Regions from separate parts of the Paenibacillus naphthalenovorans genome, predicted to be linked through region 1. Evidence: riboswitches for the same ligand, from Rfam matches in the RefSeq annotation. Region 1 holds a riboswitch; each other region holds the start of a gene.
What was found. Region 1 has a riboswitch for cyclic di-GMP ahead of IJ22_RS02820 (hypothetical protein). Riboswitches for the same ligand answer to the same signal wherever they lie in the genome.

Region 1 (7,926 bases):
CCGGAAGCAATCGATTTCTTGAGCCCTCTGCGGTGCAGAAATTTCGCGAGCGGCTCGATAATCATGTAAATGACGAACGAAAAGAAAATCGGCGTGGCGATCCGATACAAGAGACTGAAGATGTACATAAACAAATACACCGTCAAAATCAGGAGCGCAATATCGAAGATGGTTTTGTAATATTTGCGGTAAAAACTAATCATTCGGTCACCTCGGACTTCGTCAATCCTCTGCGGCTTGCGCACACCATTTGGCGGCCCAGAGCTTCATCTCTTTTAACATGCGGTGCAAATCCTTGCCTTTGGGTGTAAGCTTGTACTCCACGGTAACAGGAACCGTCGGATAGGCGGTCCGTTCCAATACGCCGTTGTCCTCCAGGTGACGAAGCGTGTCCGTTAACGATTTGGGGCTGACGGATTTGATTTTGCGCTGAAGCTCGCCAAACCGTTTGGTACCGCCGAACAATTCGCGAATGACGAGAAATGACCATTTGCCTCCGATAACATCGAGCGCTTTTTCGATGGAGCACTCGATATGAACCGGCTTCACCGGAATAGAACTGCTGGACTGACGCTGTTTGAGCTGCTCGTTTTCCCGCATGGACATGGTTCTCATCCTTTCCGTATGGCTATGTCTGTGTAGATGCCGAGAGGCAGTAACCTTGTGGTAAGTAATGATAGGAAAATGTAATAATATCCGAATTTTTTCACTCCTTTCCATTTTATATAACAAGCCGTAGAATAGCAAATGCAGCGGCGATACCGTTTGATAGGGAGAAAGCGCGTATGAAAAGGGTGAAGCCGGTTCCCGGCTGGACGCAGCAGCGTGAGATCATGATACGTGAAAGTTGCTTTCACCACCAAGTTTCTATACAATAAGGTGAAAACGATAAGTGCTGGGAGATGGAAATCATGAAATGCAAAATTTCGCGCAATGCCGCCAAAGTGCTTTTGGCCGAAATAGAGAAAGAGGAAGACAAAGAATTGAAGCTCCGCGTATACGTGACGCATTCGCACGGAGATCATGCGCATTACGGTATGAAATTGGACAAGCCTACGGAAAACGATGTCGTCGTCTCGACCGACAAAGGCATCGATGTGATTCTTCAGAAGGACGAGCCGTTTTTGGACGGTATTCGCATCGATTACTTCTATGTGCCTGAGGAAGGCTTTTCGGTGACCAATCCGGGCAAAGGCAACCACGGCGACCACTGATTGTTTAGCGGGTTCCGCAATGGGTTAATGCAATAGAAAGGAAGCCCCCGTATGGCCAACGATATACGTATTTGCGATAAATGCAAGCATATGAGATTAAAAACGGCTTTGCCCAAGCTGCAGAAGCTGGCCCCCGACGCAGAAATCAAGGTGGGGTGCAAATCGTACTGCGGGCCCTGTTCGCGCTTTGCCTTCATCTTCGTCAATGGCCGGTACGTTACCGGCAAGACGGAGGACGAAGCGATCGAAAAGGCCAGTAAATATGTGAAGTGACTTCATAGCGGATACCTACGCGCTTATGTTCAGGTCAGGTCCTGACCGCAGGTTGCTGCGGGTTTATAAGTGTTTCGGAGTCCGCTTTTTTTCTTTATCATCCGTCTTTTTAAGGAGTTAAGTACCTCATCATTTTGGCCCGTATCGGTTCCTTATAGGAGAAATTGGGCTGTTATATATTGAAAATAGTTCCAAAGACTCAATGTATTTGGTGAAAATAGGAATTTTGAATTATGTATCTCTTAGGTCTTATCTTTTATTCTTAAGGAAATGAAGTTTATTTGAAGACATTTTTCGAGCAAACTCGATAAAGGCAAACCAGGCGAAAGCCTGGGCACGCAAAGCTATAGGGGCTAAAGCGCTGATTCCGGCGCCAAGCCAGCCAGTTGCCGAAGGTAAGGAGCGACGCATCCATTTGCTACTCCTGTACCCGTAGGTTGAGAGTCTCTTTGTTTTTGAAAAAGGAGTGGAAACGGATGCAGGGTCAGGATCGGAGCATCATGTCAAGAAAAGGCTTTTACACGAAAGTAGGGAATGATTTCGTAGGCGTGTTTTTGTCGAACGAAGGTCCGAAAATGTTCATTAACCGTGAGGTTTACGAACTGATGGCGCCGTGCTGGGACGTCGAAATGGTTAAGGGGCGCAGCCATCAGATCGTGAATTTTTACTGGCGCGGCGAAGTCAAGCTGTCTGTAAGATGCGAAGCGGATAATGACATATTCATGCCGCTATTCGATTATTTGAGCTGCAGGGAGTCTCTGGTTCGTCACGCCTGATTGCCGGAATAGAAGAATAACCGATATCGCAAAAAGAACCGCGGACAAGGCGAAGTGCCTTTGAAGCGGTTCTTTTGCATGCTTATATGATATGTCCGGGCTGCTTCAGCATAAACATGGAAAGATGAAGAAGCTTAAGACGATCACAGTACGGCAAGGTCCCGAATGTTATTGTTCGGAAGGAGCCGCCTTGTTGCTGCGCCAACCGTATAAACCGCCGGGGGCGAAATATTGGTAAAGACTGCATTCGATGCGGCCGTTGAACAGCTTGCGTTTCTTGTCGGTTTTACGGCCCATATGATGCTCAAGCTGTTTGTTCGGGCTCAGGATGAAGGCGGACCATGTAGGCAGCTGCCCGTATAAATGGCTGAACTGGCGAATAGCCCGTTCCGCTTCACCGTGGTCGCCCAGACGTTCGCCATACGGCGGATTCGTAATGATACATCCGTAATCTCCCCGCGGCATGACCTTGGCAACAGGGAGCACCTGCAGGGTCAGCTCCTTTGCCAAGCCGGCCGCCTTCGCGGCGGCCAAAGCGACATCGATCGCTTTCCGGTCGATATCGGAGCCCGTAATCTGGAGCGGGATGTCATCCTTTACAAGATCGTAAGCTTCTTCGCGGGCTTGAGACCATAATTCATTAGGAATGAGCGGCCACTTCTCGGCGTTGAAGCTGCGTCTTAAGCCCGGGGCCAAATTCCATCCGATCATTGCGGCTTCGATGGGTATCGTGCCCGACCCGCAGAAGGGGTCATAGAGCGGGCGTTCGGCCTGCCACCGGCTCAGCAGGACCAAGGCTGCGGCCATGGTTTCTTTCAGCGGGGCTTCCGTGACCAGCTTGCGGTAGCCGCGCTTGTGAAGTCCGGGGCCGGTTGTGTCCAGCGTCAATGTAGCGATGTCGTTGAGCAGCGACACCTCGATGACGAAGCGGCCGCCGGTTTCGCGGAACCACTCCGTACCGTACCGCCGTTTCATGCTTTCGACGATCGCTTTCTTGACGATACCCTGGCACGCGGGAACACTGGACAGCTGTGACTTGTGCGACCGTCCTTCCACAGGAAACTCCCCGTCCTCGGGAATCCAGTCCGGCCAAGGCAGCGCCTTGACGCCTTCAAACAGCTCGTCGAAAGTAGCGGCTTTGAATTGGCCCATCTTGACGAGTACGCGGTCGGCCGTGCGAAGCCACAAATTGGCGCGGCATATGGCTAAATAATCACCTACGAACGTTACGCGTCCGTTCTCAACCGTGACTTGATCGTAGCCGAGATTGCGCACTTCTCTGGCTACAACGGCCTCGAGCCCCATAGGGGAGGTGGCGATGATTTCAATGGAATCTGACGACATGTTGAACTCACTCCGTATCTGTTATGAAAGGGAAAACTCCGAATATCAGCAGGTTGAACTAAGTCTGGAAAAGCCATACAATTAATTAGTATAGGCGATTGACGGTGATTATACAATGACACAAAGCCATAATGGCGGGTATTGGCGCCGCATTGCAGGGTTTCGCCTATTGGCGCAAAGCATCGTGCATGGGCGCGGGCCGGCCCAAAACGGGAAGGATGGAAAACCATGACAACATCAATAACGGCAGAGCAGTACCTGGAAGGATTTTTTGAACCGGATGAGCTGTTGGAGCGGGTTAATGAAGGCATCCGGGCCAACGATATGCCGGAAATCTCGGTAGCCGCCGGTTACGGGCGGCTTTTGACTATGCTTGTGCGCATTACAGGGGCCAAAGAGGTGCTGGAGATCGGAGCGCTTGGGGGATACAGCGGAATTTGTCTGGCCCGGGGGCTGCCGCATGACGGTAAACTGGTCTCGCTGGAGTTGAAGCAGGAATATGCGGATCTGGCTTTCAAGCATGTAAGCGAAGCAGGATTTGGCGGGAACGTGGAGTATCGGATCGGTGAGGCGCTGGACAGTCTGAAGGCGCTCGATGCGGAGGGACGGAAGTTCGACCTGTTTTTTATTGACGCGGATAAAGGCAATTATCCGAATTATCTGGAATGGGCGATCAAGCTGGCCCGGCCGGGGGCTATCATCCTGGGCGACAATTTGCTTATGCGCGGGAAAGCCGTAAACCCGGAGGCAAAGGGGAATGCGGTTACCCAAATGAGGCTGTTTACGGAAGCGGTGGCTCGGGATCCCAGGCTCGAAGGCGTGCTGCTGCCTGCCTACGACGGTTTAGCCATAGCAAGGGTGAGGGAATAATCATTATAAGAGGAGCCGTTGTTTTCATATCTTGTTAGGGAAACAGGAACATGCTGCTTTCCATGCGTTTCCATCGATAGGAGGATGAGAAGTTTGACACAGGTGCGGTTAGAAAAAGATTTTCTGGGCTCCAGGGAGGTTCCGGTTCAAGCTTACTATGGCATTCAGACGCTGCGGGCAGTGGAGAATTTTCCGATCACCGGTTATAAAATTCATTCCGAATTGATTCGCGCGATGGGGATGGTGAAGAAAGCCGCCGCCACCGCCAATATGGAAATCAAACAGCTGAATCCGCGCATCGGGCAGGCTATCGTTCAGGCGGCAAAGGAAATTGTTGAAGGGCAGTGGCACGATCAGTTTATTGTCGATCCGATTCAAGGAGGAGCAGGCACTTCGCTGAACATGAATGCGAACGAAGTGATTGCCAATCGGGCGATCGAGCTTTTGGGCGGAACGAAAGGGGACTATTTCATGGTCAGCCCGAATACCCACGTCAATATGGCTCAATCGACGAACGACGCGTTCCCAACAGCCATCCATATCGCGGCCCTCTCCTCCATTCAGAAACTGCTTGAAACGATGCGCGAGCTGCATGCCGTTTTCGTGGAAAAAGCCCGGGCATTTGACGGGGTTATCAAGATGGGGCGGACGCATCTGCAGGACGGGGTCCCGATCCGTCTCGGTCAAGAATTCGAAGCCTACGCAAGGGTGCTGCTTCGGGATATCGAACGCATTACGCATTCCCGGCGGCATTTGTATGAGGTCAACATGGGAGCCACGGCGGTTGGAACCGGACTCAACGCAGACCCGAGATATATTGTCCGCGTGGTCGAGCTTCTGGCGGAAGAAAGCGGGCTCCCGCTGGTCACCGCCGAGCATCTGGTCGACGCCACCCAAAACACGGATGCGTATACGGAGGTTTCCTCGGCTTTGAAGGTGTGCATGATCAATATGTCCAAAGTCGCCAACGATCTAAGATTGATGGCATCCGGGCCGCGGGCCGGCCTCGGTGAAATTATGCTGCCGCCCCGTCAGCCCGGATCTTCCATCATGCCGGGCAAGGTTAATCCGGTGATGTGTGAGGTCGTCAATCAGGTGGCGTTCCAGGTGATCGGCAACGACCACACCATTTCGTTGGCTTCCGAAGCAGGACAGCTCGAGCTGAATGTGATGGAGCCGGTCCTGGTGTTCAATCTGCTGCAATCGATCAGCATGATGGATCAGGTGTTTCAGGTGTTTAACAAGCACTGTCTGCAGGGCATCGATGCTAATGTGGAACGCTGCCGTGAATACGTGGAAAAAAGTGTGGGAGTGATCACTGCGCTGAATCCCCATCTCGGTTACGAGACGGTGGCGCGCATTGCCCGCGAAGCTATTGTGACCGGACGCTCCGTGCGGGAATTATGCCTGCTGTACGATGTGCTCAGGGAAGAGGAATTGAATCTGATTCTCGATCCTTATGAAATGACCAATCCCGGGATTGCGGGGGCCTCTTTATTGACCGATAAGACAGAGTAAATGAGAAAAAGACTTGGCCTGTACACCGGCCAAGTCTTTTTTAGCTCCTGAAAGACCCGGACATTCCAATCCTAACGCAGCCTCTTTTTGTTTCTACCTGCCCTCCCGATACCCCAGTTCTTGGGAAATTTCCCGTGTAATCTGCAAAAGCTCCCGGACCCACTGCTCCTGATAAGGCGTCATACGGTCGGTTGGCCCGATGACGCTGACAGAGGCCGGCACTTTACCGTAAGCGTCGAAAATGGGGGCCGCAATCCCTGTCGCCCCTACGTTACGCAGATTGGAGCTGATCTCGTAGCCGTTTTTCCGGATTTCCTCAAGCCGGTCTTGCATCATTCGCGATTCGGTAATGGAATAAGGTGTGAATGTAATTAAATCGTCGGCCAGCACCTCATCGATAAACTCCCGGTCATGAAAAGCCAGTATCGCTCTGGCTGCGGAAGTGGCATACAAGGGAAATCTCCGGTATTCCTCCGCGTTGAAACGAATGGGATGCTTCGAATCGATTTTGTCCACATAGATTGCATCTTTGCCGTCGATAATACACAGGCAAACGAGTTCCTTCGTCTTTTCCGAAAGTCTTTGCAAGTAGGGCTTGGCGAAATCCACCAGATTATGATTCTTCAACACCTTGTTTCCAAGCTCCAATAGAGTATATCCTAGCGAGTACTGTTTGTTTAAAGGGTTTTGCTTGATAAACCCCTCGCTTTCGAGCGTCATTAACAGCTTATGTACGGCGCCTTTGGATAGCTCAAGCTTTCGGCTTAATTCGCTCACACCGAGCTCTTTGGGTGAATTCAAAAATATTTTCAGCAGTTTGCAGCTATTTTTGACCGAAGATAAATAATTGTCCATAGTAAATGTGCTCCTTATGTTGATAATAAGCTTGGATTCATAATGAAATTAGAGTTAGTGTAACACAAACCGAGAATTCTTCCCATATCCTTCAAATTATGTGATGTAATCTTCCATGGAAGAGAGTTTTTTTTAAAAAAGAGTATTGCACAACCTAATGCTGCATGCTAAAATCACAATATGTTTTACACATAGAAAACGTCGTTCTCATATAGAGAACGATAACACAACAAAAGGAGGAAAATCAATGAACAAAAAAGCGGGGATATTGGCAGTATTGACTTTGTGCGGAACGGTATTGGCAGCATGCGGTTCTTCGACCAAGGAAAACCCGGCTCCCGCCGCAGGGACGGGGGGACAGGACCAGTCTGCGGCGGCTGTGGAAAAAAAGCTGGTTGTCGCCGGTAACGGGGCAACGGTTGAGCAGCTGATGAAAGACGAAGTGTTCAAGAAATTCAATGAAAAGTATCCTGACGTGAAATTAACTTATGTAGCCGGCGTGGCTACGGAAATTGTGGCAAAAGTCAAAGCGCAAAAGGCCTCTCCTCAGATCGACGTTACGGTAATCGAAGCAGGCGAGCAGGAAGCGGGCCGTGTAGAGGATTTGTGGGAACCGATTACAGAAAAAGATGTCCCATCGATTTCCAAAGTGTCGCCTGAGCTCAAAGTCAATGAAAACAGCGGCGTAGCCGTCAACTTTACACCGATGGGCATTTCGTATAATGCCGCCCTTGTGCAATCCAAAGGCTTGCCGGTGCCTGAATCCTGGAACGATCTTGCCAGGCCGGAAATGAAGGGCAACCTTACGTTGAGCGAAATATCCAGCAACTTCGGCCGTTCGGCGCTAATCATGCTGTCCTATGCCAACGGCGGTTCAGAGAAGGATATGGAGCCCGGCTTCAAAAAATTGGAAACCATTGCAGGCTATATGCCCACATTTGCCAAAAATGCGGCTCAATTGCAGCAGAACCTGCAAAATCAAACCGCAGCTTATACCGCATGGACGATGGCTCGCAGCTTAGTGCAGAAAGACGCCGGGCTCGACCTCCAATTCGTCATTCCGAAGGAAGGCTCCA
Region 2 (7,926 bases), 2.1 Mb from region 1:
GAATGGAAATCCATGTATCCTCGGCTTTTTGCGTTTAAAGCAGTACGGATGCCGAGGCGCTATTTGTCCTTGTCTCAGCATGTCCGTTCCATGCAAAAGGATGTATAATAAAGACAATGACCAAGGGATAAAGGGCGTGTTCAACTATGCAAGCGCATACCTGTTTATTGGCGGATCGGGACGAAAACAAGCAAGCCGCGGACGAATGGGATCGGGAGTGCGGGACAAGGTTTATGGCTGAGCGGTTTTTGCAGTTGAATCCGGGTGCCGGCAAAGCGGAGCCGGAAAACTCATGAAGGGCGGCTCCTTTGCAGGCATTGACGGCTGCCCGGCGGGCTGGCTGACGGTGGAGCTTACGATTGACGGAAGCTGGACGGCGGGGGTGTTCGAGGACCTGGAAAGCCTATGGGCGGCGTATCGGCAGGCAGCGTTGTTGTTGATCGATATGCCGATCGGTCTGGCCGACGGCAGCGAGCCGCGACGCTGCGATGTGCTGGCGCGGCAGCTGCTGAAGCCCGGACGGGCGTCCAGCATATTCCCTGCGCCCGTCCGCGAGGTGCTGAGTGCCACGGATTATGCGCAGGCGAATGCGCTCCAGCGCAGGCTCAGCGGTCGGGGATTATCGCGCCAAACCTGGGCGCTTGTCCCGAAGATTCGCACGCTGGACCGGCTGCTCCGGCAGGATGAAGCGGCCCGCTTAACGTTTCGCGAGTCGCATCCGGAGCTTTGCCTCGCACAGCTTTTCGGCGGCCCGATGCACAGCGGGAAGAAGAGCCAGGCGGGCTTTGACGAGCGTATGGCGCATCTGCGGGGCGTGTATGCACAAGCCGACGAGGTTGTCGAAGAGCTGATGCTGCGGTATCCGCGCAAAGCGGTGGCGCGGGACGATATCGTCGATGCGCTTGTGCTCGCGGTAACGGCATGGTTGAGTGAAGGCAGACCGAGGCAGCTGCCCGAGGGCGGAGATGGGGACCGCTTGGGAATACAACGGATCATAGCTTATTACTGTTTTCTTAAAGAGGAAAGGTTGGAAAAGCACAATGCCGAATCGTTGGGCAAGCTTGATGGTTGAAAAGGCTGCGGTTGGCATCTGTCTTTGCAAATGGGATGGCCGTCAATTCATGGTCGAGGAGGCGAATCCGGCTTTTTTCCAGATCATCGGCTATACAAAAGAAGAGCTGGGGCAGGCATCCTTCTTATCTTTTCTATCGGCTGAATACAGGGATTGGGTATTGAAGCGCCCGGAGTTTTTTGAGTATGATGAGGTTCTGTTTTCGGAAGAGAGATGGACCGTAAAACACGGGCATCAAGTGGATGTGGAGCTATCTTTACGCGAAACGGTTATGGATGGGGTCTATTACTATATTATGGTTGTCAGAGACGTCAGCGACAAAAAATGGATTTTACGGCAGGGTACGGGGTATGAGGTAAGCGGAACGCTGACGACGAAATTCCGCTTTACCGATTGCTCGCTCCACGGCCCCTTGCTGGATCTGCAGAGAAAAGATTTGTTAGCGCAGCCGTTTCTTTCTTTTGTCGGATCCAAACATTTGCTTCAGGTAAGGCACTCGCTCCGCCAGGCCTTATTGTCCGCATCCGGCTTCAGTATGGCGCTGGAGTGGGTACATAACCATCGACAGGCAGATATGGAATTTCGCTTTCAACCTCTGTTAAACGGCAGGCAGGAAGTCACCCGAATTGCCTTTGTCGGCAAATGCCTGGCAAACGGGCAAACACGGGAACCGTCGGGAATAGCTGTTACGCTGCGCATGCTGATGGCGGAACGCCGTATGACGGCAACCAGGCTTTCTGAGCTGACCGGACTGTCCATGGGCACGATCTCCAAAATGAGAAACGGAAAAATTACAAACCCGCATAAATATACCATACAATGTATTGCGGATGCACTGGGTGTTCCGATTACCGAGCTTTGGCGCGATTAGATCTGTAACAATATGTAAAAACGGGCGTAAATAATGCAATGTTTTAACCTTTTTGTCGAATCTTAGCGAAAAATGACACATAAAATACTTTCTACAAGCATGGATTAGTCCTTTTGTCTTATATCGTGTTGTCGTTTGCCGATCTGCTTGATTATAATTTAATTATAAAACGGAATATTTCATTACGATAATGGCAAACTTGTCGAAAGGCAAGGACGCAAAGCAATGGGCCTAAAGTATTTCATGCTATGGCAGCCATGCCGCCGATAATGGAAGGAACGTATTTTTCATGCACCTTTCCCCGGCTGGAGAAGGTGCATTTTTTCTAAGCTGCAAAACGCTTGATTCAGAGGAAGGAGGTAGTCCGGATGTCCGACTCTATTACGGAAATGGAATTGGTCAAAATGATAAAATCGTTGGCGTTGGATTCAGCGCCGAATGGTGCCGGTTTGTCGGATTATTCCAAAGAGGAAGCTCTCGGCGGGCATAAAGAAAATACGAACCGAGGCTGGTTTAGTGTAAGCGGAAATGAAATTTTTGTACATACGTCGGATGACGAGATGTCGCCCCTTACCATTGAGGCTATACCCCCGGTCAAGCTGACTGTAAATGGAGAAGCGGTCTCCGGTACGGTAACCGTAACATCCAAGGACAAGCTGGAGTGGTCCGTAGAGGAATCTCCATTGTTTGAAATTCAGGTATCCGAGGATCGTATGCAAGCCTACCTGCTTGTGCATTCACCCGTCAGGTATGTATGGAAGCTCAGCGAGTGCGAGCCTGCCGCCCATTTGGTTCTCAGAGCGGAAGAAGACCAATCGATTATTCTTAACAAACTGGAGTTTAACGATATTATTCTTGAGCTGGATCGTTTGTCGATCACGAAAAACCGGAACATCGGGGCAGTGTTTGAGGAAGTGCTTAACCCGACATTCGAGCCGATTCTGATCGCGCGGGGAAAGCCTCCGGTTCCCGGAAAGGATGCGGAGCTGCAGCTCTTTTTCACAGAGCAGGTGGAAAATCAGTATGTGGAAATCGGGGGCGTGGTCGATTACAGAAATCATTTAAATATTCCTTCGGTCACTCCGGGAGATGTGATCGCCCGAAAAATTCCGCCGGAAGAAGGGACCGTCGGCTACGACGTATATGGCAATTTCATTCGGCCAAAAGAACCGAAGGATATTGTTATTGTAGCCAAAGACGGGGTGCAAATCCGGGAGGACGGCTTCGTTATCGCTCTTAGAGAAGGAAGACCGCGCATCACCGGCAACCAAACGAAGTTTTTTGATATTACGAAGGCTTATATCGTACCCGGCGATGTCAATATTGAAACGGGACATATTGTTTTTTCCGGCGACATTATCATTTATGGAAACGTGATGGAAAGCATGATCGTCGAGTCGCTTGGCAATGTGTATATCTCAGGCAGTGTCTACAACGCTACCGTCACGGCAACCGGCAGCATTTACATTCAAGGCAATGCGATCAAAAGCAATCTGTACTCCGGTTATTTCGGGGTGTTGTATAACCGGCTTTACAACAATTCCAAATTGTTAATGTCCCAATTCGAACAGCTGCTTGAAGCAGCGAAGCTTCTTTTCGAGATGGTGGAAAAGAAGGGGCAGAAGCCCCATTACGGACAAATTATTTTACTGCTCGTGGAAAACAAGTTTAAAGATATTTATAAACTGGCCAAAGAAGCGTTATCGGTGATTATTAATATCCGGTCCCGAGACAAGACGGCTTGGCTGAATCTTAAAGACATGCTGGAACGGTTCCTTCAGCTCTCCCGGATGCCGCAATTGATTTCTCACGGAACGATTCTCGGCATTTTGAATTCTCTCAGGGAGACGGTCCAGCATGTCGGCAGCATGCAAGAAGCCAAAGTACGGATCGATATCGGGCAGTGCCATTTATCCACGCTCAAATCCAACGGCGACATTTTGATCCGAAAAGAAGGGGTGCTGCAAAGCGACCTGTACTCAGCGGCCAATATTGTATTTTATGACAAAGATGCCGTATGCCGAGGCTCCCGTTTGGAGGCGGACGGCATGATTTCCGCCATGATGGTCGGCGGTCAGACGGGGGCTCCGTCGGTTTTAAGGTCCAAGACGAAAATTATTCTGAAGAGCATGAGCTCCGGCAGGGTATGCATCGAAAATTACTGCATCGAAATTCTGGAGCACATGGAGAATCAGACGATCGATATGGAATGGGTAAAAAGCCGCGTATATTCCGCCAGAGGCATTCAAAATCAACAGACCAACGGTAAATTGGCGTGATGACGGACGATAAAGGTTTACGCCAGTTGATAGAAAAATCGCATCTTCTGGGCAAGAGGTTGAATAAAAATATATATAATCGAAATGGACTATTAATTCTGCCAGCTTCCTCCATTCTTACAACGGAAAGCCTTAAATCGCTTCAAGAGCACGGTCTTAAACTTGACAGTACGGATGTGATTCTCCCGGAATTTGAGCCTGAGCAGCTTGTACGGCTTGCTATCCGTGAGATGAAGGAGATGTTTGCGGATATCCGCGCCGCCGGAAGGGTTCCTGTCGACAAGGTATGCCGTACGGTTCTGCCGGCCATCATGCGTATTTCGGGCCGTTCGGATACGTACCGCATTTTGTTGACGCTGGAGAAGCAGGATGAAGATACGTACAAGCACAGTGTCGGAGTCGGCGTGATGGCGGGATTGCTGGCCAAATGGCTCGGCCTGTCCGTAAATGAACGGGTTCGAATCACCTTGGCCGGCCTTCTTCACGATGTGGGCAAGCTGTTCGTTCCGCAATCGATCCTTCAAAAGCCGGGCCAATTGGATGAACAGGAGTTCTGTGAAGTCAAGCGCCACGCCCGGTACGGTTATGATCTCCTCGTTCGCGAACCGGGGCTGGATCCGGTGATTGCTTTGGCCGCGCTGCAGCACCATGAACGGGAGGATGGCAGCGGCTACCCTGCGGGGTTACCGGGAAACCGCATTGAAAAGGTTAGCAAAATCGTGGCTGTGGCCGACGTGTTTCATGCAATGTCCTCTAAGAGGGCGTACCGAAATGCTTTGCCTTTATTTGATGTGCTTCAAAGCATCGCCGATCATGCTTATGGTATGCTGGATCCGGGTATTGTCCGCTGCTTTGTCCGGCATGTGACCGAATGTACGATTGGAAGCCGTGTAGACTTGTCTGATGGAACGCAAGCAACGGTAGTCATGGTTCATGAAGCGGATCCTTGTCGTCCCCTGGTGTATGGGTCCGGTCAGTTTATCGACCTGAGGAAGCGGCCGGGGTTAAAGATCGGAAGGCTGCGCGACGGGGGAACCGTTTCTGTATAGTGGATGATCATCGAGGGCGCCGGGCGGTTTCTCCGCTGATAAGGGCGCTTTTTCGCGTTTCATGGCTTTCCGCGCCGATCGTCAACAATGAATATTTCCGCAGATCCTCGTAGAGGCGGCCTGTTGAGGACAACGGAAGGTGAAGGAAAGTCATATCGGGTTAGCCGGAATCATATATTATCCATTACAGGAATATGTAAACGTTTTCGGACGACCCTGGCAAAACATCAGTTGATCCGGAAGCGGTTTGCTTACCAAGCGCAGCTTGACATGACTAGCCCGATGTGGAGGTGGTTTCAATGACCAGCAAACCTTGGCTCAAGCATTATCCTGCCGAGGTGCCACCGACCTTTGATTATCCGAAGCAGAATTTGGCACATTTCTTGAAGGAATCCGCCCAGACCTATCCGAAGCATATCGCTTTAGATTTTTTGGGTAAAAAAATATCTTACCGGGAGCTGCTCGATTCAGCCTACCGGTTTGCGAATACGCTGATCCGCCTCGGCGTCAGAAAGGGCAGTCGCGTAGCGATCATGCTGCCCAATTGCCCGCAAACCGTGATCGCTTATTATGGCACACTGCTGATGGGCGGAGTGGTAGTGATGACGAATCCGATGTATACGCCGCGGGAGCTGGAGTACCAGCTCAAGGATTCGGGGGCGACCGTGATCGTAACTTTGGATTTGCTTTTCGACCGGGTTTACCAGGTAAAGGAGAAGGCGGAAATCCGGCAGATCATCGTCACGTCTATCAAGGACTATTTGCCGATACCGCAAAATTGGCTGTATCCCCTATTTGCCAAACTGAAGAAGATGAAACGGGATGTTATTTATGGGGAAGGCGTATATTCGTTCGTCAAGCTGCTGCGCCGGGCATCCCCGGAGCCGTGCGGCGTCAAGCTGGATGCGGAGAATGATCTCGCACTGATTCAGTACACGGGCGGGACGACAGGGCGGGCCAAAGGCGTGATGCTTACGCATTATAATCTGGTCGCCAATACGATTCAAAACCGGCTCTGGTCTTACCGTTCGAAGCAGGCAGGCGAGGTTTATTTATCTGCATTGCCTTTTTTCCATGTTTTCGGCTTGACGGTGCTGTTGAACAAATCGGTCTATTTGGCTGGAACGATGGCTCTGCTGCCGCGATTTGAGATCGCCCTGCTGGTCGAGACCGTACGACGGGTGAAGCCGACGATCTTCCCGGGCGCCCCGACGATGTATGCGGGTTTGATCCGTCATGCGCTAACCGGTAGTACATTGTCTTCCCTGGAGGTGTGTGTCAGCGGCGCGGCTCCTCTTCCGGCGGAGATTCAGCAGAAGTTTGAAGCCATGACGGGCGCCAGACTGGTCGAAGGCTATGGCTTAACAGAGGCGTCGCCGGTCACTCATGCGAACAATATATGGGAGAAACGTAAAATCGGATCGATCGGCATTCCGTTACCCGACACGGAGGCCCGGATCGTCGATCCCGATCACGATACGGAGCTGCCGGCGGGGGAAATCGGCGAGCTGATTGTTCGCGGCCCTCAGGTTATGAAAGGCTACTGGAATCGTCCGGAGGATACGGCAGCCGCTTTGCGGGATGGCTGGCTGTACACCGGGGACATGGCAAAGATGGATGAGGATGGTTTTTTTACCATTTTGGACCGAAAGAAAGATTTGATCATTGCCGGCGGCTACAACGTTTATCCACGGGAAGTCGAGGAAGTGCTTTATGAACATCCTGAGGTTGAGGAGGCTGTGGTGGCAGGAGTGAGCGACCCTTATCGCGGGGAGACGGTAAAAGCCTATTTGGTGATGAAAAAAAACAGTGAGGCAGGTGCGGAAGAATTGAACCTCTGGTGCCGGCAAAGACTCGCAGCATATAAGGTACCGCATGTTTATGAATTCCGCGAAACGCTGCCCAAGTCTCTGGTGGGCAAGGTGCTGCGCAGGAAGCTTGAGGAAGAAGAAGCGGAGAAGACGGATGACGATACGGTGGAAAGCTGATCTGAAACGATTTCGATGGGGAACAACGAGCAAGCTTGCCGGCGGAAAAGGCTTGACCGGAGGCGGCACCGGACATGTTCTGAAATGCCCGGCGGTGTCTTGGAAGAGAGCCAGCCGGAACGGGTGACGGTACGTTTCATTTGGTAATCCGCCACTTGAATCCATTGATCTTTGAGGTGAGCTATGGCCATTCGGGATGAGCTTCAGCGACTTGTGGATCGAATGAACGGCAGCCCCGAGGCGATCCGGTCGCTGAATGCGGTATATCAATTTCATCTGGCAGATGACAATGTGCTGCAGGTACGCTTTCATGGAGGACAGGTGAGCCTCAAGGAGGGGGCGCCGGATCCTGCGGATTGCAAGCTGACGATGACGGAGGCGACGCTCCGCAAGCTGATGAACCGTCAACTGAACGCGGCAGCCGCGTATATGTCGGGGGATCTAAAGGTGGAAGGAAAAATGACGGTCGCCTTCCGGCTGCAGGAGGTATTGAAGGCTTATTCATAAATTTCAGGGTAGTTCTGACTTCAATGAGGGTGCTCCGACAGGTCGAATCCGGCCTGAGGGACACCCTGTTTTGATATGGAGACATAGATCCGGAGCCAATCCAATACAGCTGATCAAAAATGGGGAAAAAATGCGGCTGGCCGAAAAGAACGGAGTATAG
Region 3 (7,926 bases), 2.5 Mb from region 1:
TGCCTTGTCTGAATTTCTTCCTGTGCTCCCCGGCCGCTGCCGTTCTGATATTGCTGATAATGGAAGGGATCAGTTGGGTAGGCTCTTCGCGCCATCTTGGTCTGGTGATGTCAATTTCACCCACACACCGCATACCGTATTTCTGAAGAAAGCTCTCCAATTCTACTTTAAATTCATCTCCGCCCGGAATCTCGCCCAATTTTTCATCGAAATGGTCGCTGCTTGCTTTCTGCAAATAATCAATTAAGCCGGGATACTTTCGTATCTTATCAGCAAGGTCTCCCAACGCCAAGCCGAATTCGGTTGTCACATTGCCGGGAAGAGATTTGTACAATGGATTCAACAACCTATCTGCCCGTTCTTTCCCCACCCTTTTGTACAGCTTCTTTTTAAGCGTTCCGGAAGCCAGGACACCTGCAATAAAATAGACGGCCACTCTGGGAATCACCTTGGGCATTTTCTCGATACTCTTCCTGATCGCGCGAATCCTGTCCGCCCCTGAGGCGGAAAATACATGGATCCCGGTTTCACGAGTGATACGATCAATAAGGGCGGAGGCCTTTCTGTTCGCCTTAGCGGGATCTTGCACAAACCGGTGATTGATTACTTTCAATGCCAAGGGAATGATGATCGGCGCCAGTTTACTGACCGTGCGTAATATTGTGCCTATCGGTATGGATCGATGGCGAAAGGCTTCTCGGCTCATGACTTCCTCCAAAGCTGACGCTATGGATTCATCCATGCCCTTGAATATTTTTAGCATTCTGTTTCGAACAGGCCTTATAGAAAGAGGAGCGGTAAAATCAGCAAACATTCTTCCCCCTGCATGATGCAGGATGTACGGTTCGGATGAAGCAGGATTTTTCTTTATAAAATGAAGAAGGCGGCTCAAAACGGATATAGCCAGCGGTTTCATTGGATCAGTCATCATTTGAATGTAGCCGAAATTTATAAATACATGCAATTGATTATCTGAGACAGGCGGTACCGGATATAACGATGTAATCGGCCGACTTTGGAGAATATAAAATTGACCGTCGGCAAAACCCCACTCCACATCTTGCTCCGAGGCATAGTGAGCTTCAATTTTTTTACCCAATATTGCCAGTTGAATGATTTGATGATCCGTTAAAGCCTGCAGCTGCTGTTTCTCCGGAGGGAGATGCTGAGCAACCGTTCCTCCTTCCGGCACGGCATATATGGCTGTTTCCTTCTTGGAAACCTGTTTTTTTACGATTTCACCTGCACGCACCTGATACAAATCCGCAGTAACCAAACCGGATACAAGGGCTTCTCCCAAACCGAAGCTTGCATCGATCGATACCGTTCCGCGATGTCCCGTGACCGGATCCGCCGTAAACATAATTCCGGACACCTCCGGGAAAATCATGTGTTGAACAACGACGGAAATAAACACTGAACGGTGGTTAAAGCCGTTTTTGGCGCGATACGAGATCGCCCGGTCTGTAAACAGTGAGGCCCAGCAGTTTTGTACGGCTTTGAGCAGCTGCTCCAGTCCGCAAACATTCAGATAAGTATCCTGCTGTCCCGCGAACGAGGCCGTCGGCAGATCCTCAGCCGTAGCGCTGGAACGAACAGCATAAGCTTGAGCTATCCCAGTGGTTTCCCACGCTTTTGAAATGGCCGATTTAACAGAGTTGGGCATCGAAAGGGAGGTGAGATGTTCGCGAATACGCTGTCCCAATATACGTATTTGCTCCAATTGTTCATGGCTGACGCGGTCCAACTGATCGAACAGTTCCTTCATCTCCCGGCTGGATTGAATGAATTGGCGGTAGGCGGCAGTTGTCACGCAAAAACCCTGCGGTACCGGGAAGCCGGCTCTTTTCAGCTCCCCGAGGTTGGCTCCTTTTCCGCCCACAGCCGGCAGATGGGATTTATCAATACTCTGAAAATTCAGCACATATATCGTTGGCATTTTTCCAACTCCTTAATACGAAATGGCAGCTTGCATTGGTTCCCAATATATTGATCTTGTCACTGAGTTGTCAACCATTTTTTTGCTGATTTTCATATTATTCCATCCCCCGGCAAAAGCCGTTCTCCAATCGATGGTTTACATGAGGAGAGGCTTTTCCATTCACAATATATAGTATAAAAATGAAAATTTTTACTATAAAAAAGGAATTTGATTGAATATGTCGAACATTGTTAGCTAATATCTAGTTTTTTCTAACTAATCTCCTTTGAAAAGTGATAAAGGCACACCCATTGAAAAGTGGGGTCGCAAAGCTACAGGGGCTTCAGTGTGATAAACACTATGCCAGCCAGTTACCGAAATCCGGATCATCAATCCTCCAATTTCGGGGGATTTTTTGGTTTTGGGACGTATTATGTAGCATTCTTCCATCGTCACTCTAAGTAGATGAGTTGGTCCGTATTTTGTGAAATCATTGATGAGAGGAGAGAGTGAAAATGTATCTTGGCCGAGTTCCTGCAATGGGATTGGATGAGATTCGAAACCAAACCTATGAGGAATTAAAACACCACTACACAAACCTGAAAGCTGAATTAAAGGTGGCTCGCGTTAATTTTGAATTTGAAAGGGCAGCCGATCTTAAGGAAGAAATCGATTTTATTTTAAAAGAATTATCAAGAAAAAAGGAAAAAAAGACCAGTTGATGATTGACATACGGGACGGTTTCATATGAAGTCTGCATGGATCAGTTTCTTGGTATGGAGGAGTAAGTCATGAAAAATGAACGATTGCTGTACATTCTTTTTAGATTAATGAAGAAAGAGTTAAGTACATACGAACATTGCATGCGGGTTGGCAAAATGGCGAGAATCATGGCATCCTATCTTCATTTCAATCAGGAACAAACACGTAGTCTGGTCGTAGGATGTCTGCTTCATGACATTGGCAAGATTTTTATTCCAACGGATATTATTACAAAGAAAACAGGTACGACGGCAGAAGAGTGGGAAACCATGAAACGTTATCCTGTGCTCGGAGCAAATCTGGCGCAAAAAGAAGGAATTCATGATTTGAATATTATTGAAATCATTAAATACCACCGCGAACGCTGGGATGGGTCCGGTTATCCTTATGGCTTGCGCGGTGAGTTCATTCCGACTTTTGCGCGAATTTGCTCTATCCTTGACGCTTTTGATGACATGCTGCAGGACGGTCCTCACAGAAAAGGTTTATCCGTTCAAGAAGCCAAGCAAGAGCTGTGGTATCAGAGCAGGAAGCAATTTGACAAAAATCTTGTTCAGGTTTTCCTGAGCATCCCGTTGCATGAATTAAAGACATTCTCCGGCTTCGGCAAATGGAGAAAAGAATATTACGGTTGAGTATACCAAATGCCTCCTGTGATTAATCCGGGGGGCTTTTTTACATTCGGTTTTCTCCAACGGCGCCGGATTTGGGCAAACGGGAAGCGACACAGCATTGACAACATCTGGGTTAGCCTGCATAATGTGTTCAAAACGTACATGCGCGTACGGATGATGTACATGAACATGAAGGAGCCGGCAGACTGTATATGGAACAAAGATATGTCAAGGAATCTAGATGCTACAAAACATCCCGAGTATTTCCGACGGATGTCAATAATCACAATACGCTGTTTGGCGGAAAGCTGATGGCCTATATCGATGATATCGCTTCTATCGCGGCTTCCAAGCACTGCCGCAGAAACGTCGTGACGGCTTCGACGGATTCTGTCGACTTTTTGTCACCGGTTCGAACAACAGATTCGGTATGCTTGGAATCCTTCGTAACCTGGACGGGAAGAAGTTCTATGGAGGTCTTTGTCAAAGTGATTACCGAGGATTTGAAAACGGGGGAGCGCACCATTGCCGCGACGTCATTCCTTACTTTCGTGGCGCTCGATGACAATAAGAAGCCCGTTGCCATCCCGGCAGTCATACCGGAAACGGAAGAGGAGATCAGGCTTCACGAAACGGCTGTGCATCGCGCCGAGATGCGCCGATTGCGCAGGGAAGAAAGCAAGAAATTTGCGGACTACCTCACGGTGAGTTTCCCGTGGGAATCGGATTCAGGCTCTGATCATTCCTAGAGTGGAGCCGTAGTGAATCGATGGAAGTGCAATCATCATGGAAAAGCCGATCTTGCCCCTTACGGGAGCTATCGATCGGCTTTCTTCACTTTAAATATCGGTAAAGTTGACCGGCCCCACAACCTCCGTTAAGAAGGCTGTGAGCTCCGCCGCTTCTTCCTCATTGAGCTTGTATACGTGCTCCAGGTAGCCCTCAGCCTCCAGATCGTCCGGCCCGATGACAGCCGTGCGTCCGGTCTGCAAATCCGTGACCATCTTTTTTCCGTAAAAACGGTTAGTCGTCGTGATGGCCAAATCGAATCTCCGCAGCGAATCTCCGACAAAACAAACGAACCTTGTTTTCGTTTCCTCCGTACCGTCGTATAAATAATCAAATTCCATAATTTCCGCTTTCTCCTCCGTTTCAAGCTTCCGTAAGTTATTCGAATTATAACAGATTTTTCGGGGCTTCGCCAAAAAATCCGATCGCGAGATGACTTTAGCCCGATTTCGACCATGCGTTTCGTTTTCATTTCGGGTGAAACATGGTACAATCGGAAGAAGCGGTAGCATTCATAGAATGAAGCGATTCATAGAGTAGAAACGGAGGCTTGTAAGAAAAATGTCCAAGAGAAAAATGAGAAGTGACATGATCAAGAAGGGCTTTGACCGCGCGCCTCACCGCAGCTTGCTGCGTGCTGCCGGCGTCAAAGAAGAAGATTTCGACAAGCCGTTTATCGCGGTTTGCAACTCCTATATTGATATCGTTCCCGGTCACGTCCACCTGCAGGAATTCGGGAAAATCGTAAAAGAAGCGATCCGTGAAGCGGGCGGCGTTCCGTTTGAATTTAATACGATTGGCGTAGACGACGGTATTGCGATGGGACATATCGGTATGCGATACTCCCTCCCGAGCCGTGAAATTATTGCCGATTCCCTGGAAACGGTGGTTTCCGCTCACTGGTTTGACGGAATGGTCTGCATCCCGAACTGTGACAAAATTACGCCGGGCATGATGATGGGCGCTTTGCGCGTCAATATTCCGACGGTTTTCGTCAGCGGCGGGCCGATGAAAGCGGGTAAGACCAGCGATGGCCGTTCGATTTCATTGTCCTCCGTATTTGAGGGCGTAGGCGCCTACCAAGCGGGCAAAATCGATGAAAAAGGCCTGCAGGAGCTTGAACAGTACGGCTGTCCGACCTGTGGATCCTGTTCCGGCATGTTTACGGCCAACTCCATGAACTGTCTGGCTGAAGGTCTTGGCCTTGCGCTGCCGGGCAACGGTACGATTCTTGCTGTCGATCCGGAACGCAAAGAATTTGTGAAACGTTCGGCAAAGCAGCTGATGGAGCTGATCCAAAAGGACATCAAGCCGCGTGACATCGTCACCGTTGAAGCGATCGACAATGCGTTCGCTTTGGATATGGCCATGGGAGGTTCCACCAATACCGTTCTTCATACGCTGGCCATAGCGCATGAAGCAGGGATCGACTATCCGATCGAACGCATCAACGAAGTAGCGAAGCGTGTGCCGCATTTGGCCAAAATCGCACCGGCCTCCGATTATCATATTGAAGACGTGCATAACGCCGGCGGCGTGAGCGCGATCCTTAACGAACTGCTCAAAAAGCCGGGAGCGATCCACGGCGACCGGATCACTGTAACCGGCAAGACGCTGAGAGAGAATGTGGAAGGTCATGAGATTCGGAATACGGATGTCATTCGTACGCTGGATAATCCGCACTCCGAACAAGGCGGATTGGCTGTTCTGTTCGGCAATCTGGCTCCGAACGGCTCGATCATTAAGGTCGGTGCGGTCGACAAATCCGTAGGCGGCTACCATAAAGGGTCGGCCATTTGCTTCGATTCCCAGGAAGAAGCTCTTGCAGGCATTGCCAACGGTAAAGTGAAGGAAGGCCATGTGGTGGTCATCCGGTACGAAGGACCCAAAGGCGGACCGGGCATGCCGGAAATGCTCGCACCGACTTCCCAGATCGTCGGCATGGGGCTTGGCGCGAAGGTGGGCCTGATTACGGACGGACGTTTCTCCGGCGCATCCCGCGGTATCAGCATCGGTCACATTTCTCCGGAAGCGGCAGAAGGCGGTCCGATCGCATTCGTAGAAGACGGAGACATCATCGAGCTCGATTTGAACAACCGCAAGATTGAGCTTCTGATCAGCGAAGAAGAATTCGAGCGTCGTAAGGCGAACTGGAAAGGCTTCGAACCGAAGGTGAAGACCGGTTACTTGGCCCGTTATTCCAAGCTTGTTACGTCCGCCAGCACGGGCGGCGTTATGAAAATAGATTGATCTGTCCATGAATAAAGACAGCCCATCGGTATTACCGCGGTGAGCTGCACCTTCAATGGTTAGGGATGTCTAACCATCGGGGGGCAGTTCAGGATGAGGCTGTCTTTATCCTTTTTATTCGTCTACATGATCGTCACCAGACGAATCGTGGGTCGGATGGGCATCGGGATACTCGCGTGAAATGCCTGCGTGAAGCTCCCGGTTTTCGTAGGTAAATTGATTATGCGGCCGCTGGTCTTCTCGCCATGGGCTACTCTTGCCGAGAGATTCGGTTTCCAGGCTGCTTCCGTAGGGCCCCTCCGGAAATTCCTCCGCGGTCAGGTCGTTGCGCTGGGATTCGACGGTTTTCAGATCGGTATATTTCTTTTGAGGGGCTTCCTCTATAAAGCCGTCTCGATTACGGTCGATCGAAGCCATTTGTTGTCACCTCCTTGGGACTGGGTGATAAACTGTTGATTTAATTTTCCCCTTATCATGGATTATTATCCAAAACCTGCTTGATTTTGTAGGTTCTCCATGATATGATCGAATTAATTTCAAACGTCAATGAGGAAGCACCTCTCTTACTTACCGTAGGAGGGTGCTTTTTTGCGTTTGAAAATCATGAAGTTCAGGAGGGGAGCCCATTGAATCTGATGTTTATGAACAGTCTGGAAAAGGCGACGGAGGAGGGAAGAGTCCGGACGGCTCAGGTATCCATCGTTGAAAATCAAGGCGTATGGGTCGTGATGTGGAATGAAATCAAGGAGGACGGGCGGTCGGAGCAGGAGACCTGGTACGAGGGCTTGCATTGGGATGAGATGATGTCCTCCTTTCGGGAGGGGGTATTTATGAAACAGTGTGGAGGCTTTAAACCCCTGCTTGAGATGAGCGTAAGTGAGGTTGACGGACTGGATGGACGCGCCGCGTTTGTTCAGATGCTGCATTTTTACAGCGAGAAGCATTCGAATGAGGAGCTTTATGAGGCGCTGCGCCAATGGCGATGGAAGCAGGCGTCGCGCGAGAGCAAAGCGCAGTTCATCGTTGCTACGAACCGTTTGCTCAAACTGATCAGCACCTTCGTTCCCCAAACGGAAGAAGAACTGCTGCAGCTTCCCGGATTTGGACGAACCAAATTGTCCATGTACGGCGCAGAGATTCTTGCATTGACTGCAAAACTCCCGCAAAACGGCTTGTTTCCGTTAACGTGGGTGGAGGAAAAAGTCGACCCCATGGAATTCAATGCCTGGCTGATGGAAGAGAAGGAACGTAAGCGGAAGGCGGAGGCGGACAAGCAGGAGATCAAACGGAAGCTGCTTGAGGCGATTTCCCGGGGCGAGCAGCTCGACAAGCTGATGGAGCAGACCAAGGTGCAGCGCAGGAATCTGCTCCTATGGATCGAGGAACTGGATCGCGACGGTTACGATTTAGAAAGCTATATCGAGCAGCTGCTCGAGCCGATTCCCGCAGCGGAACGGGAACGGGCTTGGCGGGCGTTCCAACAGCAGGGCGACCGTTATCTGAAGCCGATTCTGCAAGCCGTCTACAAGGAGGAAGAGCTCTCGGCCAAGGATGCGGACCGCATCTACGAATGGCTGCGCCTGCTGCGAA
Region 4 (7,926 bases), 950 kb from region 1:
GTCTATGTCCGCAAAAATACTTTCTGTAACCTCAAGTTCCAGCCATTGCGGTTCCAGTCCGGTATCCTTCAATATCCTGCTGATCATGTCCAACAGGTCAGGTTGATAGAATTGTCGGGCAGACAAATTCACGGAAACTTTTAACGGAGGGTATCCTTGATCCTGCCAATGTTTATTTTGCTCACATCCTCGGCGAAGAACCCATTCTCCCAAAGGAATGATTAATCCGGTTTCTTCGGCTATAGGTATGAATTTATTCGGCGCGATCCTCCCTAATTCGGGATGATCCCAACGAACAAGCGCTTCCATGCCGGTTACTTTCCCTGTCGCAAGGTCGAGTTTGGGCTGATAATCAATACGAAATTGCTCATATTGAATGGCCTTTTTCAGTTCATTTTCCAACAGGATGCGTTCCAAAGAACGCTCTTCCATATCCGAATGAAAGAATGAAACTCCATTCCTGCCGCTATCCTTCACAGCATATAGAGCCATATCCGCTCGTTTTAACAATTCATCCGGGTCCCTCCCATCCGATGGAAAAAGGGCGATACCCATGCTGCAAGAAATACAATGGCGCTGCCCGAACAGCTCGATCGGTTCCTGGAGGCTGGTTTGGATCCTTTGAGATATGGATTCGACCTCCGCCGAACTCGACAGGTTCGTCAATAATACGATAAACTCATCGCCCCCCAATCGGGCGACCATATCATTCGAACGAATGCAATGACTGATTCTTTTGGCTGCTTCGATGAGAAAAAGATCTCCGGCCTCATGACCGAGCGAATCATTAATATATTTAAACCGATCCAAATCAAGAAATATGACGGCCAATTGTGAATGACGGCGCTTAGCTTGATGGACTTCTTTACGCAACCGATCCATAAATAATCTCCGGTTCGGCAAATCCGTCAATGTATCGTGGTAAGCTAAATGGTAAATCGTTTGTTCCGACTTTTTCCGTTCGGTGATATCCCGCATAATCAGAGTCAGGCTGTTGACTTCGCCCGATTGGTTGAGGATCGGATTGATCTTGGTTTCCATATAGCAATAGCTGCCGCCCCTCGTACGGACCCGGAACTCCAGCGGCGGAGACTCTTTTCTTGCGGCCAGCCGGCTCTCAATCGCATCAACGACCGTCTCGCGGTCTTCTTCATGCACCCATTGAAGGATTTGGCTGGATTCAAAATCAGCCAAATCGTGTCCTAATAAGCTTGCGTGGGAAGGAGACACATACAAAAAATTCCCCTCCGCATCAATGATTGAAATCAGGTCCGACGAATTTTCGGTGATTAAACGGTATCTTTCCTCGCTTTTCCTGATCTCTTCTTCCATTTGTTTTCGGAGGCTGATATCATTTCGAATCGAAACATATTGATACGGTCTTCCTTGTTCATTTAAAAAAGGAACGATGGTCGTATCTACCCAATAGAATGATCCGTCTTTGGCTTTATTCCGTATTTCCCCCCTCCAAATATCTCCGGATCCGATGGTGGCCCACATGTTCTTAAAAAAATCACGGGAGTGATACCCGGAATTAAGTATCCGATGGTCCTGACCAAGCAATTCTTCCCTTTCATATCGGGAGATTCTGCAAAACTGTTCATTAACGTAGAGTATGATCCCGCGCGGGTCGGTTATGGCCACAATGGAGGACTGGTCCAAGGCATGCCTGATATCGGCCAATTCCTTTAAAATATTTTTCAATTTCTCGTCCTTTTCGAATAATGGGCTTTCCAAAAAAGGATATGTTGGTGAAACGGACACACGATTTGAACCTTGATTTCTCATCTCTCATCACCCGTTAAATTTGATTTGGAAGGATGCCGCCGGAATGGTTCGGCTCCACCGAAATTCATTGTAAAAAATAAACCGACCCTATAGATTATGGGGTCGGTTGCACTACTCGCTCCCAGCCATTCAAGTGCCCAGTTGAGAATGGCTGATCATGGCTTCCACAAAGATGGGGGTTATGATCATCATTGCGTTCACAATACTCCAAGAAAGACACCCTTATCCGGGCCGGCTGCCGGGACTGACGGGTAGCCTTTCGGCCTCATGAAGAGGAATAGTCCGCTTCTCGCGCGCTCCTGTTTCTAGGACGACGGACCTGGTTTTTATTATAAACGATCGAAAATTAATTTCCAATATCTTGATTGTAAAATGATCCGCCGGGAACGAAAAAAAGACCAGGGCCCCAGCCTGATCTTCACACTGCACATTTCCTTTTTTCAATTCAACGGGCGGGCGATCACGCCATGAAGCCGCCCGCGGCAGCCTGCGGCGCGGCTTCTTTTCCGTTATAAAGCATCTATTTTTGCAAAAAATATTCCACCAATGTGCAGAACGAATTCGTCTTTTCGATCTGCGTCCAATGTCCGCATGTTGAAAACATATGAAACTCCGCATTCGGCAGCAGCTGCGCCAATTTCCAGCTGGTCTGTTCGACCGGAATCACTTCGTCTTCCCGACCGTGCACGAGCAGCACCGGACAATCGATCCGTTTGATTTGATCCTCCTTTAAAGCCATCGCATCGATATGGCGCTGCCGCGGGGCGGGGAACATCGAAGCGAAGGCCGACTGGTTTTCTTCGTTCAAAGTGGCTTGATAACGCATATGCACCAGATCGCTGTTTTCGGCAAAGCTTTTGTCATAGGAAAAAATTTGGATCAACTGTCTCATTGTTTCCGGATCCGGCGTATAGCCCCACACACGGTCCAGACCTTCCGTCAGAGGGAAGGAAACACCTACGCTCCCCATTAGCACCAGCTTTTTCACCAGATCCGGCCTTCGATAGGCCAAATGCAGAGCAAGACAGCCGCCGAGGGAATTACCGACGATCGACGTCGGCCCGATATGCTTCGCTTCAATGAATGCGATCAGCTGCTCCACCCACGCGTCCACCCCGTATTGAGCCGAAGGGGGTTTTTCCGACGAGCCGAAGCCGATCAGATCCGGAGCGTATACGTGATAATGCTTCGATAAAATCGGATACACCAAACGCCAATTCGCCCAAGCCGAAACCCCAGGCCCGGAACCGTGAATCAAAAGCAGCGGCTCCCCTTGTCCGGCTTCATGATAATACACGCGATGACCGCCGATCGTGTCATACAATCCTTGCTCCTGCATACGCCAACCTCCCCGATAAATAATATGAATGTAAGCCGGCACTTCAACCTTGCACCCTGAATTGCATCGTTCCCAGCCGGTCCCAGATCGCCGTGACCGTATCCCCGGCTTTCAAAGTGTGCGCACCCGTTATGCCGCCGCTCAGGATGACCTGACCCGCCTTTAACGACTGACCTCTGCGGGATAACATATTGGCCAGCATCGCCACCGATTCGGCCGGATGGCCCAATACTTCCGCTCCCGCTCCGGCGTCCTTCCATTCTCCGTTGATCGATAACGTAACGCCGATCAAATCGAGCTCCAAGCCGACGGGACTTCTGAAGCCCGAGCCGATAAACACGCGAGACGACGAAGCGTTGTCCGCTACGACATCCGGCAGCGCAAACTGGAAGTCCTCATATCGGCTGTCAATGATCTCCAGCGCAGGCACGACATATTCCGTCGCCGCCAACACCTGCGCAGCCGTCACTCCCGGTCCCTGTACGTCCGCTGCCAGCACAAACGCGATTTCCGCTTCCACCTTCGGATGGATCAGCTCATCGAGTCGAAGCACATCGCCTTCCACGACCATATAATCAAAAATGAATCCGTAAATCGGCGCTTCAACGTTCATTTGCTTCATCTTCGCCCGGCTCGTCAGCCCCATCTTGGGCCCGATCACCCGATAGCCCTGCTCCAGCTTTCGGGCGATGAGCGCTTCCTGAATGCGGTAGCCGTCTTCCACCGTCAATTCGGGCCGCCGCTTGGTAAACCGCTCGACTTCTCGTTTGCCGACCTCCGACTCGATTAAAAACAAGGCCATTTCCTCATAACCACTTGGATTCATGGACATCCCCCCATCCTAAACCGGCGCTTCCCGCTTTCCTTTCGCCAGTTCGGCCGCAACGCTCATAATCATATCCTCCTGCCCGCCTACCGCCTTGTGTCTTCCGATTTCCAACAGAATGTCTCTGGCATCAAGCCCGAATTTCTCCGCCGCCCGTTCCGCATGAAGCAGGAAGCTGGAGTACACCCCCGCATAACCGAGGATAAGACTGCCTCTTGTAATTTCCTGCGGCTTCAGCAGAATCGGCGCAACGATCTCCTCCGCCAAATCCATGATTTTATAAACGTCGATGCCGGTTTCGATGCCCAAACGGTCCAGCACCGCGACCAGCACTTCCGTCTGGGTATTGCCGGCGCCTGCGCCGAGACAGCGGACGCTGCCGTCAATCCAGGTCGCGCCCGCCTCAATCGCCGCCAGCGTATTTCCCATCGCAAGGGACAAATTATTATGCCCGTGAAACCCAACCGGAACGGAGAGCGACTGCGTGAGCGCGCGGATTCGCTCCGTCACCTGATGGGGCAGCAGCGCTCCGGCCGAATCGACCACGTAGACGGTATCCGCCCCGTAGCTTTCCATTAATTTCGCTTGTTCGGCGAGCAACCGGGGCGGGGCCATATGCGACATCATGAGAAAGCCGACGGTGTGCAGCCCGAGCTCCTTAGACCTTGCGATATGCTGTGCGGAAATGTCCGCCTCCGTGACGTGGGTGGCGATGCGTGCCATGCCGATCCCCAACTTCGCCGCCTCGTTCAAATGGCGAATCGTTCCGATCCCCGGGAGCAGCAGCACTCCGATCTTCGACGCGGTACAAACAGAAACGGCCGCTTCGATCAATTCCATCTCGTTCGTCCGCGACAATCCGTATTGCAGCGATGACCCGGCAAGTCCGTCGCCGTGGGATATTTCAATATAAGGAACGTTCGCTTCATCGAGCGCTTTCGCTATGCTGATCACTTGATCTGCCGTATATTGATGGTTGATCGCATGGCTGCCGTCGCGAAGCGCCACCTCGGTGATCGTAATCCGTTGATTCGTCTTCAATCCCTCTTCCTCCCTCGGACCCGGATTCATGATACGGCGGCTTCGGACAGCCGGTTCTTCGCCACTTCCTCCGCAACCTTCACAGCCGACGCCGTCATAATATCGAGATTGCCGGAATAGGAAGGCAAATAATCCCCCGCGCCCTCGACCTCGAGAAACACCGATACCTTATTGCCGTCAATGATGGGCTCGGTTCTCAGCCGATAGCCGGGCACGTACGACCGGATATAGTCGACCGTTTCGGCAATGGAAGCGGCGATCGCCGACGCGTCCGCCTGCCCTTCGACCAGCGCATAGACGGTGTCCCGCATCATGACCGGCGGTTCGGCGGGATTTAGGATGATAATGGCCTTTCCGCGCTTTGCCCCTCCGATGAGCTGAATGCCATGAGAGGTCGTCTCCGTAAACTCGTCGATATTGGCCCTTGTCCCCGGACCCGCGCTCCGGGAAGAGATGGTTGCCACGATCTCTCCGTAGCTGACCGGAACGACTTTGCCGATCGCATGAATAATCGGAATCGTCGCTTGCCCGCCGCAGGTGATCAAATTGATGTTCTCCGCCTTCAGATGCTCAGTCAGATTGACAGACGGGATGACATAAGATCCCACCGCGGCAGGCGTCAAATTAATGGCGATTTTCCCCATTTCCTTAAGCATCCTGGCGTGCCGAATGTGCGCTTTGGCGGAGGTGGCGTCAAAGACGATATCCGCCATATCCGGAGCCTCTTCAAGAAACGCTTTCAAGCCCCTGCTAAAGGTGGCGTATCCTCGTTCCTGCGCCCGTTTTAAACCGTCCGACAGCGGATCGATCCCGATCATGGCCGTCAATTCCAGCACAGGCGAGCTTCTCAGCTTCATCATAAGATCAGTCCCAATATTGCCGGAACCCAGAATAGCCGCTTTCAGTTTTGTCATATCCCATCCCCCGATCATCGAAATGAAACGCCGACTTGTCCGAGACAGGCAATCCTCGCGGAGAACGTATCCCCGGGCTCCGCGTTCACAGCGGCCGAGAGGGCTCCGGATAAAATCACCTCTCCCGCCTTCAGCGTAATCCCGAACTCATGCAGCTTGTTGGCCAACCAAGCGGCGCAGTATGCCGGATTCCCCAGCGCCGCCGCGCCGACCCCCGTATTGACGAGGCTGCCGTTCTTGTACAACGCCATCCCGAGACGCGGCAAATCGACTTCATCGACCCTCACCGGCTTGCCGCCAAGCACAAACAGCCCCGAGGAAGCATTATCCGCCACCGTATCCTGCAGCTTGATCTTCCAATCCGCGATGCGGCTGTCCACGATTTCCAAAGCGGGCAAGACGTATTGGGTGGCGAGCAGCACATCGGCAGCCGTTACGTTCGGGCCCGCCAGGTCTTTTTTTAAAACAAACGCGATCTCCGCCTCCACCTTCGGCTGCAGCAGCCGTCCCGCCGGGATGTCTCCGTTATTCTCAACGGCCATATCGTCTAACAAATGGCCGTAGTCCGGTTGATCGACGCCCAGCAGCTTCTGCATGGCAAGCGAGGTCAGCCCGATCTTCTTGCCGACGATTTTCGCTCCGCCGGCCACTCTTCGCCCGATCGTCTCCAGCTGCACCAGATACGCCTGCTCGACCGTAAGCTCCGGATCCAGCTCCGTCAGCGGCGCGGCGCCGGCTAACGTTTGTTCCGCAGCAGCCAGGTGGTCCGCATACGCGGCCGCTTTTGCAAAGGAATGCACCATGTATCGTCCCCCTTTTAATGAAAATCATCGTCGGTGCGTACAATCCGATCATAATACAGGGCGTGATCAAAGTAAGCAGACGATTCCTATTGGATTTCCGCCCAAATCGCGGCATTCTTCGTATGAAAGGTACGAACGCGCCGGCGACAACCTTCCCGAAAAAACAATCACGACGCGATCGGCCGGGCTAAAAGCGATTCACAATTCTTCAAGCTCCAGGTTCATATCCAATTCTCCTAATGCAATCATCGATTGAAGCGCTAAATAGATTTGATACGTAACGGCCGGCCGGTTGATGTCGCACTCCAGAATCTCGTTCAACCGTTGAAGGCGATATCTCAATCCGCTGATAGAAATATTCATCTTGCGGGACGTCTTGTGGACGTTGCAGCCGTTGCTGACGTAATGGTACAGTGTCTTCGTCAGTTCCATGTCCTTATGCCGATCTTCCCGGATCAGCTTGCCCAGTCTTTTGTCGACGAATTTCTCGATCAAATTCACGTTGCTGGCCTGGAACAAGACCCCCTCGATGCCCAGGCTGTCGTAATGAACGACGCACGATTTCGGGTTCGTAATTTTCAGCGCGGCCAAGCTTTCTTCAAAAAGCTGCCCGATTTCTTCCAGCCGTTCCGAGGAGGAGCTTACGCCCGCCTTAAAGTCCAAATGAGGATACTTTTGCTGCAAACACTCCACGATTTTTTTGCTTACATCGCGTTTCGTATACCCTCGTTCCGTTAAGGCCGTTTCCGAGAACAGCAGCGCTGTCTTCCCGGACTTATCTGCTATGAGGTTGTTGATTTGGCGGTCTCTGCAGAAGTTGTATAAGCTGTTTACAAGCTCGTCGTTGAAATCAAGGGGATATCTTGAGGACAGCTTTTTCGATTTCTCGTGCAGCGTCACCATAAAAAACGGAGGCCGCACATCAAATTCGAAATATTGCGCCCGGCGCATGAATTCTTCCCGGCAGAGATGACCGGAGATCATCTCATCCAGAAAACTGCCCTTCATCCGCTGCTCCGCCATCAAGCGGGTTCGCTCATTTAACAGATACATGGAACACGTAACGGCGGCACGCTCCAGAATCATCCAATCGACTTCCTGGGGCAGTCCGTTGTCGTAAAGAAAATAGCAATACCCCACAATATTCCGCTGCAAAAAAATAGGCGTCACCAGGTAACACGTATTCTTCACCGACAAACATTCCGTCCGCGTAAT

Region 2: linked by a shared signal. The riboswitch ahead of IJ22_RS13390 (flagellar assembly protein A) and the one ahead of IJ22_RS02820 (hypothetical protein) in region 1 are both predicted to bind cyclic di-GMP.
Region 3: linked by a shared signal. The riboswitch ahead of IJ22_RS15135 (hypothetical protein) and the one ahead of IJ22_RS02820 (hypothetical protein) in region 1 are both predicted to bind cyclic di-GMP.
Region 4: linked by a shared signal. The riboswitch ahead of IJ22_RS23855 (sensor domain-containing protein) and the one ahead of IJ22_RS02820 (hypothetical protein) in region 1 are both predicted to bind cyclic di-GMP.

What each region holds. Positions count from the first base shown of each region.
Region 1 covers NZ_CP013652.1:579,879-587,804, forward strand. Annotated here, with positions in the region: gene ytvI (sporulation integral membrane protein YtvI) at 1-203, opposite strand, end outside; gene IJ22_RS02805 (winged helix-turn-helix transcriptional regulator) at 223-606, opposite strand; gene IJ22_RS02810 (hypothetical protein) at 912-1,214, shown strand; gene IJ22_RS02815 (YuzB family protein) at 1,266-1,487, shown strand; cyclic di-GMP riboswitch class I at 1,790-1,881, shown strand; gene IJ22_RS02820 (hypothetical protein) at 1,964-2,263, shown strand; gene IJ22_RS02825 (THUMP domain-containing class I SAM-dependent RNA methyltransferase) at 2,432-3,607, opposite strand; gene IJ22_RS02830 (O-methyltransferase) at 3,836-4,477, shown strand; gene aspA (aspartate ammonia-lyase) at 4,562-5,995, shown strand; gene IJ22_RS02840 (IclR family transcriptional regulator) at 6,089-6,850, opposite strand; gene IJ22_RS02845 (extracellular solute-binding protein) at 7,098-7,926, shown strand, end outside.
Region 2 covers NZ_CP013652.1:2,697,899-2,705,824, reverse strand. Annotated here, with positions in the region: gene IJ22_RS26350 (hypothetical protein) at 147-296, shown strand; gene IJ22_RS13400 (DUF429 domain-containing protein) at 293-1,072, shown strand; gene IJ22_RS13395 (helix-turn-helix domain-containing protein) at 1,041-1,943, shown strand; cyclic di-GMP riboswitch class I at 2,126-2,211, shown strand; gene IJ22_RS13390 (flagellar assembly protein A) at 2,312-4,222, shown strand; gene IJ22_RS13385 (HD-GYP domain-containing protein) at 4,249-5,271, shown strand; gene IJ22_RS13380 (long-chain-fatty-acid--CoA ligase) at 5,571-7,259, shown strand; gene IJ22_RS13375 (SCP2 sterol-binding domain-containing protein) at 7,443-7,766, shown strand.
Region 3 covers NZ_CP013652.1:3,083,794-3,091,719, reverse strand. Annotated here, with positions in the region: gene IJ22_RS15140 (phosphoenolpyruvate synthase) at 1-1,939, opposite strand, end outside; cyclic di-GMP riboswitch class I at 2,213-2,300, shown strand; gene IJ22_RS15135 (hypothetical protein) at 2,437-2,643, shown strand; gene IJ22_RS15130 (HD-GYP domain-containing protein) at 2,713-3,318, shown strand; gene IJ22_RS15125 (acyl-CoA thioesterase) at 3,510-4,046, shown strand; gene IJ22_RS15120 (DUF3055 domain-containing protein) at 4,137-4,430, opposite strand; gene ilvD (dihydroxy-acid dehydratase) at 4,648-6,336, shown strand; gene IJ22_RS15110 (hypothetical protein) at 6,451-6,753, opposite strand; gene IJ22_RS15105 (HRDC domain-containing protein) at 6,972-7,926, shown strand, end outside.
Region 4 covers NZ_CP013652.1:4,831,411-4,839,336, reverse strand. Annotated here, with positions in the region: gene IJ22_RS23855 (sensor domain-containing protein) at 1-1,788, opposite strand, end outside; cyclic di-GMP riboswitch class II at 1,880-1,963, opposite strand; gene IJ22_RS23850 (alpha/beta fold hydrolase) at 2,309-3,127, opposite strand; gene IJ22_RS23845 (2-keto-4-pentenoate hydratase) at 3,171-3,953, opposite strand; gene dmpG (4-hydroxy-2-oxovalerate aldolase) at 3,969-4,994, opposite strand; gene IJ22_RS23835 (acetaldehyde dehydrogenase (acetylating)) at 5,021-5,908, opposite strand; gene IJ22_RS23830 (2-keto-4-pentenoate hydratase) at 5,923-6,711, opposite strand; gene IJ22_RS23825 (XylR N-terminal domain-containing protein) at 6,910-7,926, opposite strand, start outside.